One region of the Paenibacillus sp. RS8 genome, then DNA from elsewhere that is predicted to be linked to it. Evidence: riboswitches for the same ligand, from Rfam matches in the RefSeq annotation. Region 1 holds a riboswitch; each other region holds the start of a gene.
What was found. Region 1 has a riboswitch for cyclic di-AMP ahead of ACDZ28_RS08635 (C40 family peptidase). Riboswitches for the same ligand answer to the same signal wherever they lie in the genome.

Region 1 (4,876 bases):
GCTTTATGTCTATCCTCTGTGGCGTGGATGTCCTCCATGAGAACATCGCGGACAAAGTCCTGATCATTCCCATCAATAATCATCCGCATGCCGTTTCTGAGGAAGTTATCTTCTATTTCATCGACTTTAGACTCAAGAGCCAGTAGACCTTCACGCCGTGTAATAGAAGCCCATTCCATGAACATAGTAATTAATTCGGATTTACTGATTAATTTCTTTTTGACAAAAATTATTTTAAACAGACTTGGAATCTTTTTGACCTCCGAGATTGGAAAGGCCATAAAGATGGAGGCCGCCGTCCCCACTAAGATAATAACGTAAGCAGCGGGTGTGGCTAAAGCGTGAAGAGGAGCGTGCTTGAGGATCATACCCCAAATTACTGCAACTAGACCAAAAATTAAACCGAGTATTGTTGAAATTTCCATTATGCACCTCGTCCATGAGATTATAAGATGTGTTCCGACAAAGCCGCGTATATCATCCTTGAAATAGCGGCAAGGCACTCTGTGCGAAACCGAATAACGTATATTCTTATTTATCGACATCATTCCGTTTTTTGTGAAGTCATTTTTTCGGCTATAATGGATAAGGTAAGTAATTATTCATCTGTGGAGAAAACGGAGTGATACATGTGGGTGTAAAGCATGGTAGAGATTACGGTGAAATCCTAACGGATTTGACTGAGGCTGTCGGAAGAATTTCCGATGGGTACTTATTTTTTGAAATGGATCCGGAAGAGTGGCAAGAATTGCCCCAGGAATCCAAGATGGAGGTATGGGAGGCGCTGGCTGAGGATCTTTTCTTCGCGCTGGGTAATGAACCTATGATTGAGGTGGGGAGCGGCGTTATCATCTACGATAAGGACACGCACCGCATTAATATTTTAGTCGGAGAAGAGGATTTAGCCTCTGTTGTTTTGATTTAAGAAGAGGGGCGGCGGGGCGTAATTTGCCCGTAGTTAGTAGCCCGTGTTAAAATTGGTGTAGCCGAGTTATAATCGCTGGGATTCTTGAATACATTTAATCAAAAATATTGCCTTTATCCTGGCACATCCCTTGGACCTCAGAAGCTAAGGGATGTTTTGTTTAACGAATAAGACGAGTAAAGGGACCTGCGGATTTTACTGCAATTTTTAGTAAGGGAGGAAACGAATTGTTATTTACCGAAGAAGAACTGCGTGAGCAGATCAGCAAGCTGGAAGGCTGGAAGCTCGAAGAGAATACCATGGTGCGAAAATATATGTTCAGCCAATATATGAAGGGTATTGCTTTCGTTGATGAAGTAGCCACCATTTCAGAAGCCTTTGATCACCATCCACATATTACGATTGATTATAAGACAGTGACTTTACGACTGAAATCAAATGAGGAAGACGGTATTACAGCTCTAGATATTCGAGAGGCACATGAATTTAATGAAGCCTTTGAGAAAAATCGTTAGTGTCACCCAAACTCATAAATAAACGCCCGTGCGCAGATAGTGAACTATCTTCTGGCACGGGCGTTTTTAGTTGCTTAGGTAGTAGTTACTGTTACTTTTTCTCTGAGAGCCAGAGGGCGACGTTTGCGATCTCCTCAGGGGCTAGCTTTTCTTTAAAGGAAGGCATTTGACCGCGTCCCTTAGTGACGATGCTGTAGATTTCTTCAGCATCATGCTGACCGCCTTCATTTTGAAGACTAGGGCCAACTCCACCTTGAAGCTGATCGCCGTGACAGGTGATACAGCTGGCTTTCACGGTTGCTTCTGCCTTTGCCGCATCCAACTGAACTACCGGCATTGTGGGTTTATTCTGTTCAGCTACCTCTTCTTTACCTGGAAGTGTAAACATAAGTACTACCGCAAAGGCACAGGCGGCAAAAAACAAACCGCTCATGATCCATTTCTGCATCCCAGTTCGTCCCTTCTATGTAAGCTGCTCCCTACATTATAGCTCAAGGTGAAGCGTTATCATAGGGTTTGTGACAAAAAAATGAACGATAATACCATCAATTGATTGAAAAATATGGATTTTAATATCATTTCTCATAGACCATGCAATAAAAAGGTTTGTTTCCTGATGGGGTTAGGCGCTCATACGTATCTGTAATCGTAAATCCACACTTTTGGTAAGTTCGGATCGCACGCTGGTTCCAGGTCAATACCTCTAGATCAATCTCACGCTCAGGATAACGAAGCAAGGCTTCTTGCACGATTGCATCCATGAATAATTTCCCTAGCCCTTTGCCGCACAGATCAGGTTGCATGCCAATCCCCAAACGTACAACACCTTCCATCGGGAACAACTGCGCGAATCCACACAAAGCTTCTTGCCCATTTAATATGGAGACATATTGCTCATTCCGTAGCTGAGGATCACCGAACTCGATGCCTAGAGCCTGCATTTGTTCCCACGGCATCCAGCCGTAAATATTATAAGGGGGGGTGTAATTCCAATTGCATATCTCTTCCGCGTGACTAGTCTCCATAGGAGTTACATGAAAAGTAACCGAGGGATTTATCATAAGGTCAAAGACCTCCTTTCACGAGGGTTATAACGCTTGCCGTCCTTACGAGTGCCGAAGGCGTCTATACTTGTAACTAATTATATACAAAAAGAGGGGTCATCAACTCAGAAAATTTATAAGGAATACTGTTTTACAAATTTTGAGAGGGGTAAATATTAAATAAGACAAAAAAACAAGCTCTTCCCCAAGAATTAACATCTTGGAAAAGAGCCTATGTACGTTCTACTTATTGAACATCATCATTATCTTCTGTCTCAGAAGCAACAGAATGATAAGCATCAGTGCTCATAATCCGTTTAGCACCGATATAGCGTTTTACGTAGTAGCTATCACTCAGGGAGCTAATCGTTACACCGCGTGAGGAAGATGCGTGTGCAAACTTGCCTTCACCGACATAAATGCCGACGTGGGAAACACCCTTACCACTTGTATTGAAGAATACAAGATCTCCTGATCTTAAATCATCTCGGGAGATAGCAGTACCCATTTGATACTGGGAACCTGATTGGTGTGGTAGGTTGATACCGATTTTATCAAAAACATACATTGTAAATCCGGAGCAATCAAATCCATTTGTGGAGATCCCGCCGGATACGTATTTAGTTCCGATGGTCTTGTCGATCACTTTATCCATTTTGGAATCCGCGAAAGCGCTTCCTGCTCCGATGGTGAAGATAATGGAAAAGCTGAGTACAGCTGCTGCTAACTTCTTCTTCAAAAGTTTATACCCCTTCCAGATGCCTACGAGGTTAGCTTAAGGGTTCGGTTGAAGGTCCCCTATGACCCCTCTAAAAATGGAGGTCAATTCACCCAAAGTTGGTTCCCCCGTTTCCCTAATAGTTAGGAAACTCGGCTCAGACTGTTGATTAGGAATAGCTTGTAATCAATACATGACAAAACCTTTGTAAATAACAACTTAATGATTACAAAAATGTTACTAAAATCTTACTGCAGTTATTGTAACAAACAGAGTGCCGCTTGGCAATCGTTTTTAACCTAATCATGCAGAAAAATTCATATATTTAAAGACAAAATGCATATGTAAGCGATAATATTAAACTTATTTTTATATTTATTGAAATTTTTATCAAATAAAAGTGTTTAAAGTCTGTTCTAGAGGTGTAAAGATTATAATAAGGCAAAAGAAAACCTGGATTCGATTAAGGTGATAATCAAATCCAGGTCTATATAGTTGTAATTGTGAGGTTATAGTTGTGGGGAAGTATTAATCGTAGGCTACAGCTTGATATGAGGAAGTACTCATTACTCTTTTAGCGCCAACGTAGCGATTGGCCCAGTAGGACTGGCTAAGTGAAGTGATGGTCACGCCATATGAAGATGATGATTGTGCGAATTTTCCGTTTCCAACATAAATGCCGACATGGGATACGCCGTTGCCCAATGTGTTAAAGAAAACTAGGTCACCTGAACGCAATTTGCTTTTGGCTACAGGAGTTCCAACATTATATTGAGCTTTTGAAGTGCGGGGCAAAGAAAGACCCACCTTCTTGAATACATACGTAGTGAATCCAGAACAGTCAAACCCGGCAGTGCTAGTGCCTCCGGTTTTATAGGCAACTCCAATTGTCTTTGAAATAACACTATCCATCTTAGAATCTGCAAAGGCACTTCCTCCACCAATAGAGAACGCCATCACAAGTCCCAGCGCCGCAGCGACGCATGCTTTTCTTAAATTCTTCAAAAAAATTGTACCCCTTCCAATGCCTGTGAGGTTAGCTTAAGGATTCGGTAGAAGGTTCCCCTATGATCACTGCAAAGCGAGATCAATTCACCCAAAATATGGTTCCCCCACTTCCCGGTGCAAGGAATTCGGCGTTTTATGCACCAGATAGTGACTTATCGACAAGACTACGATGAATACATGAAGTTATGTAGAAATCGTTTCAAATGATTACAAACTTGTTACTAATGGAACAGGACTTATTGTAACAAAGTCTTTACGAATTTGCAAATCGCCATAATTTGTCTGTAACGCGAAAGAGTCCCGGCTCCTGATTTAGGAACCGGGACTCTTATATTATGTGTTGTAATGCCATAAATTATTGTGGAAATGCTTTACTGCGCCATAGATGATATTGAGCGGAAATTCCCCACATTTTGAAAAGTGTCGAGGGCAGTGATGAGAGTTGACGAATAAGAAGTGCCGGCAGGCCAGGACAGAAGATACCGGATAGTCCGCACACCAGCAGAAGGATAAGGCCCGCTGCACCAAGTATGATTGAAATGCCTAGTGCAGGAATCAGTGACTTTATACAGATGAATAGGGAGGAGAACATCCCCGTACCGCTGGTATAACCAAACTGCATATATAGAAGGAACAGGCGAACGATAAAGATGTATATAAGCCATGC
Region 2 (4,876 bases), 530 kb from region 1:
TTTTTATATGCTCGAAAAGAGTGAAAAGCGAAATGATCGCGTTAGTAAAATTCAGTTCGGTATTTGTGTAATTTTAGTGAAAAAAAGTACAAAAAAGGAATTGGTGATATAAGCTAAGATTAGTCTCTTAAAAAACTTCTTATTTAAATGAGCAATAACGTGTTTATTAGAGAAAGCATATAGGGGAGAGGTTCAATGAGCAGGATGAGGTATTTCACTAAGGTGGAATTCTACAATTATAGGGCGGATAGCGGTGGTGAAAAAGCTGGTTATTATGCTTTGATCTTTTTTGTTTATAATGCCTTAATCATTTATTTATTTGGTCTATTGATGTATAAAACCGATTTTTTAGAACGAGCAGGGCTTCATTTTTCAAATGAACATCTATTGAAATTAGCCATCTATAGTTCTATTTTCATTCTTGAATTAGCGCCACTGCTATTTTTATTGAGGTCAAAGAAGGAGAGCCTGCAGAGCATTGGATTAACTACTTCCAATACTGCGATGTCTATTCTTCTAGGTATTGTTGGGGCCATTCCTTTTACCTATCAAATTATTCTAGACTTCATTCTACATAAGAAAGAAATTCAATTGGAAGGAGCAAATCTGTGGTTAGAGTTATTAATACTCTTCATTTTCACTGCACTGCCCGAAGAATTAATGTTCAGAGGTTATATCCAGACTCGAATTACAGGCTTGATTAAGAATAAATATCTTGCCATTGTAGTGGTTGGATTATTATTTGCGTTGATGCATATTCCTTTTCAAATGAGTATGGTTAATATGACCTTTATGGATTATTTAATTACTAATTGGGTGTATATGATTCAATTGATGGTTATGCATATTTATTTTGTCTATCTTTATACTCGAAATAATAATATCCTTGTCCCAATCATTAGTCATACCCTCATAGATTTTATTCAATTATATATGAAGTAACTCCCACGGGAGGGTTGAAATGCTGAATGTCAGCCCTCCAACTACGCTAGGTAGCTTTTCGACCAAAGTGAGCTCCGAGGGCTATACAACAGACAAATTACCGCTAGGCAGCAATTCCTCTTGAGCAGTCATTTGCTCCCGCACATGTCTAAGCTGATCTTTCAGTACAGGAACGCTCTTTTGCAGGATAATGCTAATTTGAGGTAAAGATAGCTTTAGGCCATACCACATCACTTTTACGAGCTGTTCCTCCCAAGGCAGTGCCTTGGCAGACAGAAGAGACCGGCGTGCGTAATAATCGGCGCATTGTCGGATACAAGAGCGGTAAGCTTCGATAGAGAATAGCTGGCTGTCGAAGCTTTTTTGACGGAATATTTTATGAAGCTCTTTAAAAGTACGGATAGTAACTCTCTCGGCTTCTGCTGATTGTTGTAACAACATAGAACTGAGCGCATAGATATCATTCGTATTCTTTTGAACACACTCTGCAAATATAGTTCTACGGGGTGATTCGGCAGGTAAGGGGTCAGGCATGATAAACACGATCCTTTCAGAATGGGTTATGTGATGAACCTATAATATAGAAAAGTAAGAAATGGATTTGTTGATAAGCTCGGCGGTATCAGGTTCTGGATAACTATGCTTTTGAAGCGCAATACTGGATACGGTCTTAGATGGTTTATAGTATAGCCGCCCCCCTCTGGAATCTCTTCCACCGGCGACAGCTCTGTACAGACGACCTTGCTGGATATGATCTGCCAATGATTTACCCTGCAGCTTGGCTTTTAAATCCTGTAAAGCATCTTGCACTAGCTCAAACTGAGTCTGATCCCACTCTGAACCATGGGTACGTACTTTATCTATCGCTTCCTCAAGCCGGCAGTGGTATATCATTCTGAGAAAAGAACTCCATTTAATAAGGTCGAAGGTTCTGGTATTGGCTGAGATAAGACATGCCCCCCAGCTGCTCCCCCCTTTACAGGTAAGTTTCAGGATGCCATACCGGCTGCCTGGATCAGCTTCCATTCCATAGTGAATAGGCTCAGGTGAATCAAAGACGAATACTTCAATGCGAGATAGTCTTCGCTGGTCCATGACAAGTTGCTCCTCCCTAGGTTTCCAAAAGCTTAAGCTCAACATGGTGAGTAAGGTTAGCCTTCTCTATACAGGCAAGCATTTCAGCTTCGTTCTCACAGACTGCGGCATGCTCCAGCCATAGTCGGAATTTCTGTTTACGTATAATGGATAAATGTAAGGGGAAGGTGCTGCGGGATCTCATTACGTACCAACCAATAGCAACGTCCTTCCAAGGTTTCTTAAAAGCGGCGAGCCACGGAAAACATTGGTGTGCCGACCAATCCTGCAGCTGCTGCTTTTCTCTGATATTTTTATATATTTCGTATATAATTCTTCGGTCCATACAGCACTCACAAGTAGAAGGGCTGCTGAAATGGCGCAAGGATTCAATTTGGTTCTGACCAAATGCATAGCCGACAATAGTTCTGTGATGATCCTCTTCGAACCATAACGCTCCAAAGCAAACATAATTTAGACTTATCGGCTCAAGCAGCCCTTGCTGAGTTCCCCAATAATAGTGTTTCATTCCTTTCACCCCGTCCAGCATGCTATTACCCGGGTAGGTTCAGGTAACGCAAAAACCGCAGCAAGAGGAGGACCTCTGCTGCGGTTTTGGAATACAGGCATACACACCTGTGCCAAAGCGTGGCGGATCAAGGGTCTCTCTCTTTACGCTTACGAGGTTAGCTGTCGGATTCGGACGGTGAGAGTCGCCCTACCTATGTGAGACTTGAACAGTCTCCTTCGGATTCACCCCAAGTAGGCCATGTGGCCCGATGGTTCCCCCGTTCCCTGCAAATACAGGAACTCAGCGTTGATTGTATTTCGTGAAATAGATTCAATCCGAATCATACTCTTTTCAAGGTGTTTCTGTAAAAGCAGAAAGTGTTCTTTTGAGCGCAATTTGAACCATATCCTACCGACTACGACGAAAAATCCTGCCAAATAGGTATTTATTGCGTGTTATCGAGCTTCTTCCTCGTTTAATCTCGACTTCTCGTTTCCTTTCCTATATAGGCGATTTTTGGTGATTTCTCCAGCTGTGGTGAATAAAATCACAGAGTCCGTCCGCTTTTCGCTAATTGATTCAAATTCGAGTAAACAAGAGATATAGAGAGATTGAATATCAAGTAAGCGCTATCCAATGCGAAAATAGTTTTTAATTTGCATTATTTTGGCATCAATCACGTTTTACAATACTTCCTGCATAAGGGTATGATTACTCCTGTTTCAACAACAATCGAATATTTGATCCGCTTAATTTCCGGTAAGGAAAGCGGGGGAACCAACAATCGGCAGACGATGTGAGAGTCGGAAGCCGGTTATGGGGTGAATCCTGTAGAAGATACGAGTGAGCTCGCATCTATACAGGTAGGGCGACTCTCACCGCCCGAATCCGACAGCTAACCTCGTAAGCGTATGGAGAGAGGATGAGTGCAATGTGACCGCTAGCGAGCCACAGAGGAGAATCCTTTGTGGCTTTTTGCTGTGCTTTTTTAAGCAAAGCATTTATGGAAAACCTCACGAAGAGGTCGTTATATTCATCATTAGCGGTAGCTTTTCTTTCAAGACCAGGGTGATCAAGCTCTGATCTTACAAGCAAAGCATTTGAGGAGAATAAGAGATGACAGATCAGAATGAATATGTACTGGTATGTGCGCCAACGAAGGCAGGAGAACATTTTATTAAGCTTCTAAAATTTAGAGGCATTAAGATGGCGGGATTGACCAACAACTTGCCTGAGAAGTCCCTACTTGAAGAGATGGGGATTGAGAAAGTCGTTCTAGTAGATACCCGCCATCAGAATACTTGGTTTCGCCCCCCGTTCCCGGTAGGCCGGGTATATCTGTTCGAGAGCAGCTTTACGTTATGCTGCCGCTACATTCAGATGTGCCGCACCTGGACGACGCAGCCGATTTTTGTGATCACAAGCTCAATAAATCCTAGATTGGTCTATAAAAGACTTGGTGCAAGTTATGTAATCTATTCCCACAGTGGTGATGCTGATTTTCTAATCGATAAATCACCTCATCAAGGATAAAAGAAGGAGTGCGGGAGATATGATGGATCTGTATATGGTGGCTTCGTTAGCTGTAATTTACGGGTTGTTTTATGGATTTATGCGCTGGTGCGCAGGTGTAGTTGAGGATACAGGGAGGGATAAGCTGTGATTCTAGTCATCGCTGTTACCCTACTGCTGTTTTTATATCTTGTTTACGCATTGATTCATCCGGAGAAATTTTAAGGAGGGGCATTCATGGGCATTTTGCAAATCGTAGCTGTAATCGTCATTCTCATCTTGCTGGTTAAGCCGATGGGCACGTATTTATATCATGTATTTTCTAATGAACCCAATCGTACGGATCGATGGTTTGGAGGCGTGGAAAAAGGGATTTATAAGCTGATCGGACTGAAAAAACGGGAAGGGATGTCCTGGAAAAAGTATGCGCTCAGCTTTGTTTTAACGAATATCGTACTGGTTACTTTCAGCTATATCTTTCTTCGATTGCAGCGGGGTTTACCGCTAAATCCGAATGGAATTGCGGATATGGAACAGACGCTTTCGTTCAATACGGTGATCAGCTTTATGACTAATACGAACCTGCAGCATTACAGCGGGGAGACGGGACTTTCGTATTTTTCACAAATGGCTGTCATCACGATGATGATGTTCACGTCTGCAGCGAGCGGATTTTCAGTTGCGGTTGCCTTTGTCAGAGGGATCACAGGACGCACATCAGTCGGGAACTTCTTCGAGGATTTCGTCAAAGCACATATTCGTGTGTTCATTCCGCTGGCTCTGCTAGTTTCATTGGTAATGGTAGGACTACATGTGCCGCAAACCCTCAAGCCATCA
Region 3 (4,876 bases), 2.6 Mb from region 1:
CATAAGCCTCGTTAAAAGCGGTGTACCAAGCAGTCTCCGTGTCGATAATCGTTCCGTCAAAATCAAAAATAATGCCTTTGATCACAATCAACCATCTCCCTCGTATTATGTTTGGTTAGAATATCTTACGCAAAACCGTCTATAAATTCTACAAATTGTCATTTCGGCTTGCGTTTGACTATAAAAACCATAACAAAGGCTTTCCACTGACGTCAAGGGCGGCAGATAACATGCCACGGTATGATAACGATTACAATCAATGAGGACAATCCTGAATTTTTTGATCACATAAATGACTTAATCTATAACAGTAATCAGATTCAAAAAAACACCACAATCCTATGTGCTTCAAGGGATTTCTCCTTCCATGTTTGTCATGAAGACAAGCTCTCCCTCCTTCTCTCCATTCCCGGTATTTAGAGTATTTTTCCAATCATCTGAAAATAATTCAAAAAAAATTTTAAAAACCACCTTTTTGCATGATTGTACAAATCTAATGACTGAATTATGTTTTGTCCATTGAGTAAAAAGAGTCTATAAATTATGATGAATTCAATCGAGAATGATTATCATTGTTGGTAATCGTTATATATTTTAGGGAGGCAATAAAAAATGAACAAGGCAAGACAGTCCTTCGCAGTGTTATGCGTACTCTTTTTGATGAGTACATTGCTGCTAGCATGCGGAAACTCAAAGGAATCATCTTCTGGTAATAGTACGACCAACGCAACTGGAAATTCTTCTGCTGCGAGCACGGCACCTTCAACGGAGCCCTCCGACAGCAGTACGAATGAATCCGCAGCGACTACCCGCTCCTACACGGATTACATAGGACATACTGTAGAAATCCCTGTGAAACCACAGCGAATAATCTACTCTGGAGAAACATATGGCGATTTGCTCGCTCTCGGCGTGCAAGCGGTAGGGTATCCTCTATCCATGGGTGAAGGCCAGGTCTTTGAAGATCAGTTACAAAGTGTCGAGGATGTAGGCTTCCCTATCAATCTGGAGAAAACATTAGAGCTTCAACCTGACCTAATTATCTATGCGGGCACAGACGAAGCTGATTTTGAGCAGCTGTCCAAAATCGCACCTACAATCATTTTTGATACCTTTGCCCCATTACAAGAACGTATGCTGGACATTGGTGGAATTCTTGGTAAAACAACAGAAGCAGAAGCATGGCTAGCCCAATATAAAACAGCTGAAGAAGCTATGTGGAAACAATTGAAGTCTGCTGGTATACAAGAAGGTGAGACAGCTTCGGTCTTCACTTATTATCCGGGAGACAGACTGTTTATAATGGCGGCAACTGGACTTTCACAGGTACTCTATGGGGAGACTGGCTTCAAGGCAACTCCAGCTATTCAGAAGATACTCGATGAAGGTAAAGGCTTCCAGGAAGTATCTATGGAAGTGCTTAAAGAATATGCTGGAGACCGGATATTCATCTTGACTCCAGTTGCGGATGAAGCAAAACAATCTACAGAAAATTTATTAAAGAGCCCTATCTGGAAGAGCCTTCCTGCCGTCAAGAACGGATATGTCTATACGCAGGACATCATGAAGACCTCCAGTGATGCAACTACAAGAGAATGGCTGCTCGGCGAGATTCCTCAGCTATTGAATATGAAATAACCCTCCATGATCGAGTGTTTAGCACACGGCTGATAGAAAACTTCAAGAAGCATATCAACAGCTGTTGATATGCTTCTTTGTTTTATATACAATAAGTTCATTGATAATCATTCTCACCAAAAAAACGGAGGCTGAACCTATGCTGCAAACATCATCGTCCTGCCCCCCGCTCCACTCCCTGCTGTTTCAGCTGATGGATGCCGAACTGATACTTCAAGCTGCCGATTCAAGCCCTGTATCACGTACAACTCATGACTACACCCTTCTCGTATTTACCGGGGGGAACGGGCAACTGAACCTCGATGATCAGAGCGTGACGCTGAGTACAGATAAATGTTATCTACTAGCTCCCGGAATCTCCTATTGTACGAGCAATCAGGAAATGACCATGTATTATTATCTCATCACCTTTTCAGCAATTTATACAAAAGAGCATCCAGAACGTTATTCTGGCGAACTACTTTCAGGCAGACGCGAATTAATTGTCCACCCGTTCACTAAGGTAATCCGTCTTGTGGAAGATTTGCTTATGAACAAGAATAGCTTCGATGATGTGCAGCAATTCAAGCGACAATTGAAATTCCAGGAATTAATGCTGCTATTTTTTGAGCATAATTATCCTTCCAAGCATCTACCAAGTCCCACAGAATCCGTAGAAATGACTATACAATTCATAGAGGAGCATTATACAGAGAGCATCAGCGTGAAGCAGTTGGCTGAGCTTGCGGGGATATCGTTCTGGCAGTATACACCGATCTTTCAACAGCTTACCGGCAAAAAGCCACTTGAGTACCTGACCGATCTGCGCATTAGTCATTCCAAGCGCTTCCTGCAGGAATCGACGGAACCGCTGCGTGAAATTGCCAGACTGGTAGGCTTCTCCGATGAATATTATTTCAGCCGCCGCTTTCGGCAAAAAACCGGAGTTACCCCCGGACAATATGCGCATCAGCGAGGTCGTAAGCTTACCGTCAAAGATTGGACAGGCCATGAAGTGGAGATTCCAGAGCAAGCGAGACGCATTGTCTATCATGGAGAGACACTTGGCGACCTTCTCGCACTAGGCGTGAAGCCCATCGGAGGAGATGAAGCATTCGTGCGGAACAGCGTCTATAAACATCGGCTTAAAAAGCTCGCCAATGTTGGTTTCCCGCTGGACCCGCAGCTGACCGCTTCACTTAATCCAGATTTGATTATTTTGGCCAATAGTGATGAAAGAGCCTATAGGACCGTTTCCGGCATCGCCCCGACACTCACCTTTGATTCCTTTGCGCCACTCGAAAGTCGAATGCGAACACTAGGCAGCTGGCTCGGTAAACAACGCGAAGCCGAAGCGTGGCTGGAGTCATTTACAATCAAAAACGCTGCCATGTGGCAGCAGCTTTACGAGACCAGTCTCCAAGCCGGAGAGACTGCCTCTGCTTTGGTCTATGACCACGGAAATCATCTGTATGCTATGGGAATGTCCGGATTCTCCACAGCGCTTTATGCACCATGTGGTCTACAACCGACAGAGGAGATTCAAGCCATACTGGATGAAGAATTAGGGTTCGCTGAAGTTGATCCAGCGCGATTACCTGCTTATACTGGAGATCATATCTTCATGCTCATTCCTGAGCGTCCAGACTCACGGGCTGCTATGGAACTACTACTAGACAGTTCACTTTGGAAAAGTCTTCCGGCAGTACGTCAGGGACATGTTTATCTGCTCGACGGAAGCAAATGGAACTCTAGTGATGCGTTAACTCGGGAAAAGCTGCTAACGCTGCTACCTAAACTGCTCGGTGGAAGCACCCCTAGTAATTGAAGGTGAATCTAGGATTCCCTTTTGACTTTTCAAAACTTCATGGGGTATACTTTACCTACGCTTAATTTCCAACTTTTACAGTTGAAAAGCGGGGGAACCAGTTAATTGGGGCGAATCATTGAGCATTAGAATGTAGGGTACCATCTTACCCGAGTCCGTCAGCTAACCTCGTCAGCAGTGGATGGGTCTGCTTTTCATGTTATTTACATAACCAGAGACCCTTGCTAAGGGTCTCTTTTTGTGTTTTTTTGGACCCTGCTGGCAGTAGATTGGCCTTTGACACTAAGGCTTCCTCTTTTCTCACACAAAGGGACAAAGGAGAGATGTAAGTGCAAAAGGTAAAGTACATCACGGATATTCACAAAATTGCTATGTTGTCTGATCTGGAAAAAGAGAACTTGAAAGAAATCACGGACAAATTTGTTTTTCGTGTGAATGACTACTATCTGTCTTTAATCAACTGGGACGATCCAGATGATCCCATTCGTAAACTGGTTATCCCTAACGAAGGTGAACTGCTGGAATATGGACGTTGGGATGCTTCGGATGAAGACACGAATTATGTGGTGCCGGGATGTCAGCACAAGTATAAAACAACAGCATTACTGATTGTATCCGAGGTCTGCGGAGCCTATTGCCGCTACTGCTTCCGTAAACGCCTGTTCCGAAATGACGTGAAAGAAGCGATGTCTGATGTCTCTCCGGGTCTGGAGTATATTGCAAACCACCCTGAGATTAACAACGTTCTTCTTACGGGCGGTGACAGTTTAATTCTCTCCACACCAAAGCTAAGATCCATTATTGAAAACTTAAGAAGCATTGAGCATGTCAAGATTATCAGATTAGGTTCGAAGATTCCCGTATTTAATCCGATGCGGATCTCGGAAGACGAAGAGCTGCTGGAGCTGATTCGTACTTACTCTACCGAAGACAAGCGAATTTATGTTATGGCGCATATCAATCATCCTCGTGAAATCACACCTGAAGCCAAAAAAGCATTTAAAGCCCTCCACAACGCTGGGGCAATTGTCGTAAATCAGACCCCCGTCCTTAAAGGCATCAATGATGATCCAGTTATATTGGGAGAATTATTAGACCGACTCTCATGGGCTGGCGTAACACCTTACTACTTCTTCGTGAATCGTCCCGTTGCCGGAAACCGAGATTTTGTATTACCTCTTGAGCAAGTCTATCAAATTGTAGAAGAAGCCAAAGCCAGAACCTCAGGACTTGGCAAAAGAGTACGCCTATCCATGTCACACACCTCCGGAAAGATAGAAATTCTCGCCATTGATAACGGAAAAGCCTATCTTAAATATCATCAATCCAGAGATCAGGAATACGGAAAGTTCATGATTCTAGATTGCCCTAAGGATGCAGAATGGTTTGATGATCTGCCCGGAAATGAGGAATATTGGACCCCTCCTGTGA

Region 2: it holds a riboswitch for cyclic di-AMP, as region 1 does, so the genes downstream of both, ACDZ28_RS11115 (hypothetical protein) here and ACDZ28_RS08635 (C40 family peptidase) in region 1, are expected to answer to the same signal.
Region 3: it holds a riboswitch for cyclic di-AMP, as region 1 does, so the genes downstream of both, ACDZ28_RS20125 (KamA family radical SAM protein) here and ACDZ28_RS08635 (C40 family peptidase) in region 1, are expected to answer to the same signal.

The regions. Positions count from the first base shown of each region.
Region 1 is NZ_CP168131.1:1,640,354-1,645,229, forward strand. It holds gene motA (flagellar motor stator protein MotA) at 1-425, opposite strand, end outside; gene ACDZ28_RS08615 (hypothetical protein) at 632-925, shown strand; gene ACDZ28_RS08620 (4a-hydroxytetrahydrobiopterin dehydratase) at 1,153-1,440, shown strand; gene ACDZ28_RS08625 (cytochrome c) at 1,532-1,888, opposite strand; gene ACDZ28_RS08630 (GNAT family protein) at 2,016-2,501, opposite strand; gene ACDZ28_RS08635 (C40 family peptidase) at 2,731-3,222, opposite strand; cyclic di-AMP (ydaO/yuaA leader) riboswitch at 3,228-3,369, opposite strand; gene ACDZ28_RS08640 (C40 family peptidase) at 3,730-4,158, opposite strand; cyclic di-AMP (ydaO/yuaA leader) riboswitch at 4,212-4,350, opposite strand; gene ACDZ28_RS08645 (hypothetical protein) at 4,565-4,876, opposite strand, start outside.
Region 2 is NZ_CP168131.1:2,169,373-2,174,248, forward strand. It holds gene ACDZ28_RS11100 (lysostaphin resistance A-like protein) at 196-942, shown strand; gene ACDZ28_RS11105 (hypothetical protein) at 1,024-1,476, opposite strand; gene ACDZ28_RS11110 (hypothetical protein) at 1,516-2,037, opposite strand; gene ACDZ28_RS11115 (hypothetical protein) at 2,054-2,545, opposite strand; cyclic di-AMP (ydaO/yuaA leader) riboswitch at 2,678-2,843, opposite strand; cyclic di-AMP (ydaO/yuaA leader) riboswitch at 3,264-3,453, shown strand; gene ACDZ28_RS11120 (hypothetical protein) at 3,644-4,060, shown strand; gene kdpF (K(+)-transporting ATPase subunit F) at 4,187-4,264, shown strand; gene kdpA (potassium-transporting ATPase subunit KdpA) at 4,277-4,876, shown strand, end outside.
Region 3 is NZ_CP168131.1:4,266,553-4,271,428, reverse strand. It holds gene ACDZ28_RS20140 (HAD family hydrolase) at 1-85, opposite strand, end outside; gene ACDZ28_RS20135 (ABC transporter substrate-binding protein) at 613-1,638, shown strand; gene ACDZ28_RS20130 (helix-turn-helix domain-containing protein) at 1,778-3,445, shown strand; cyclic di-AMP (ydaO/yuaA leader) riboswitch at 3,494-3,635, shown strand; gene ACDZ28_RS20125 (KamA family radical SAM protein) at 3,775-4,876, shown strand, end outside.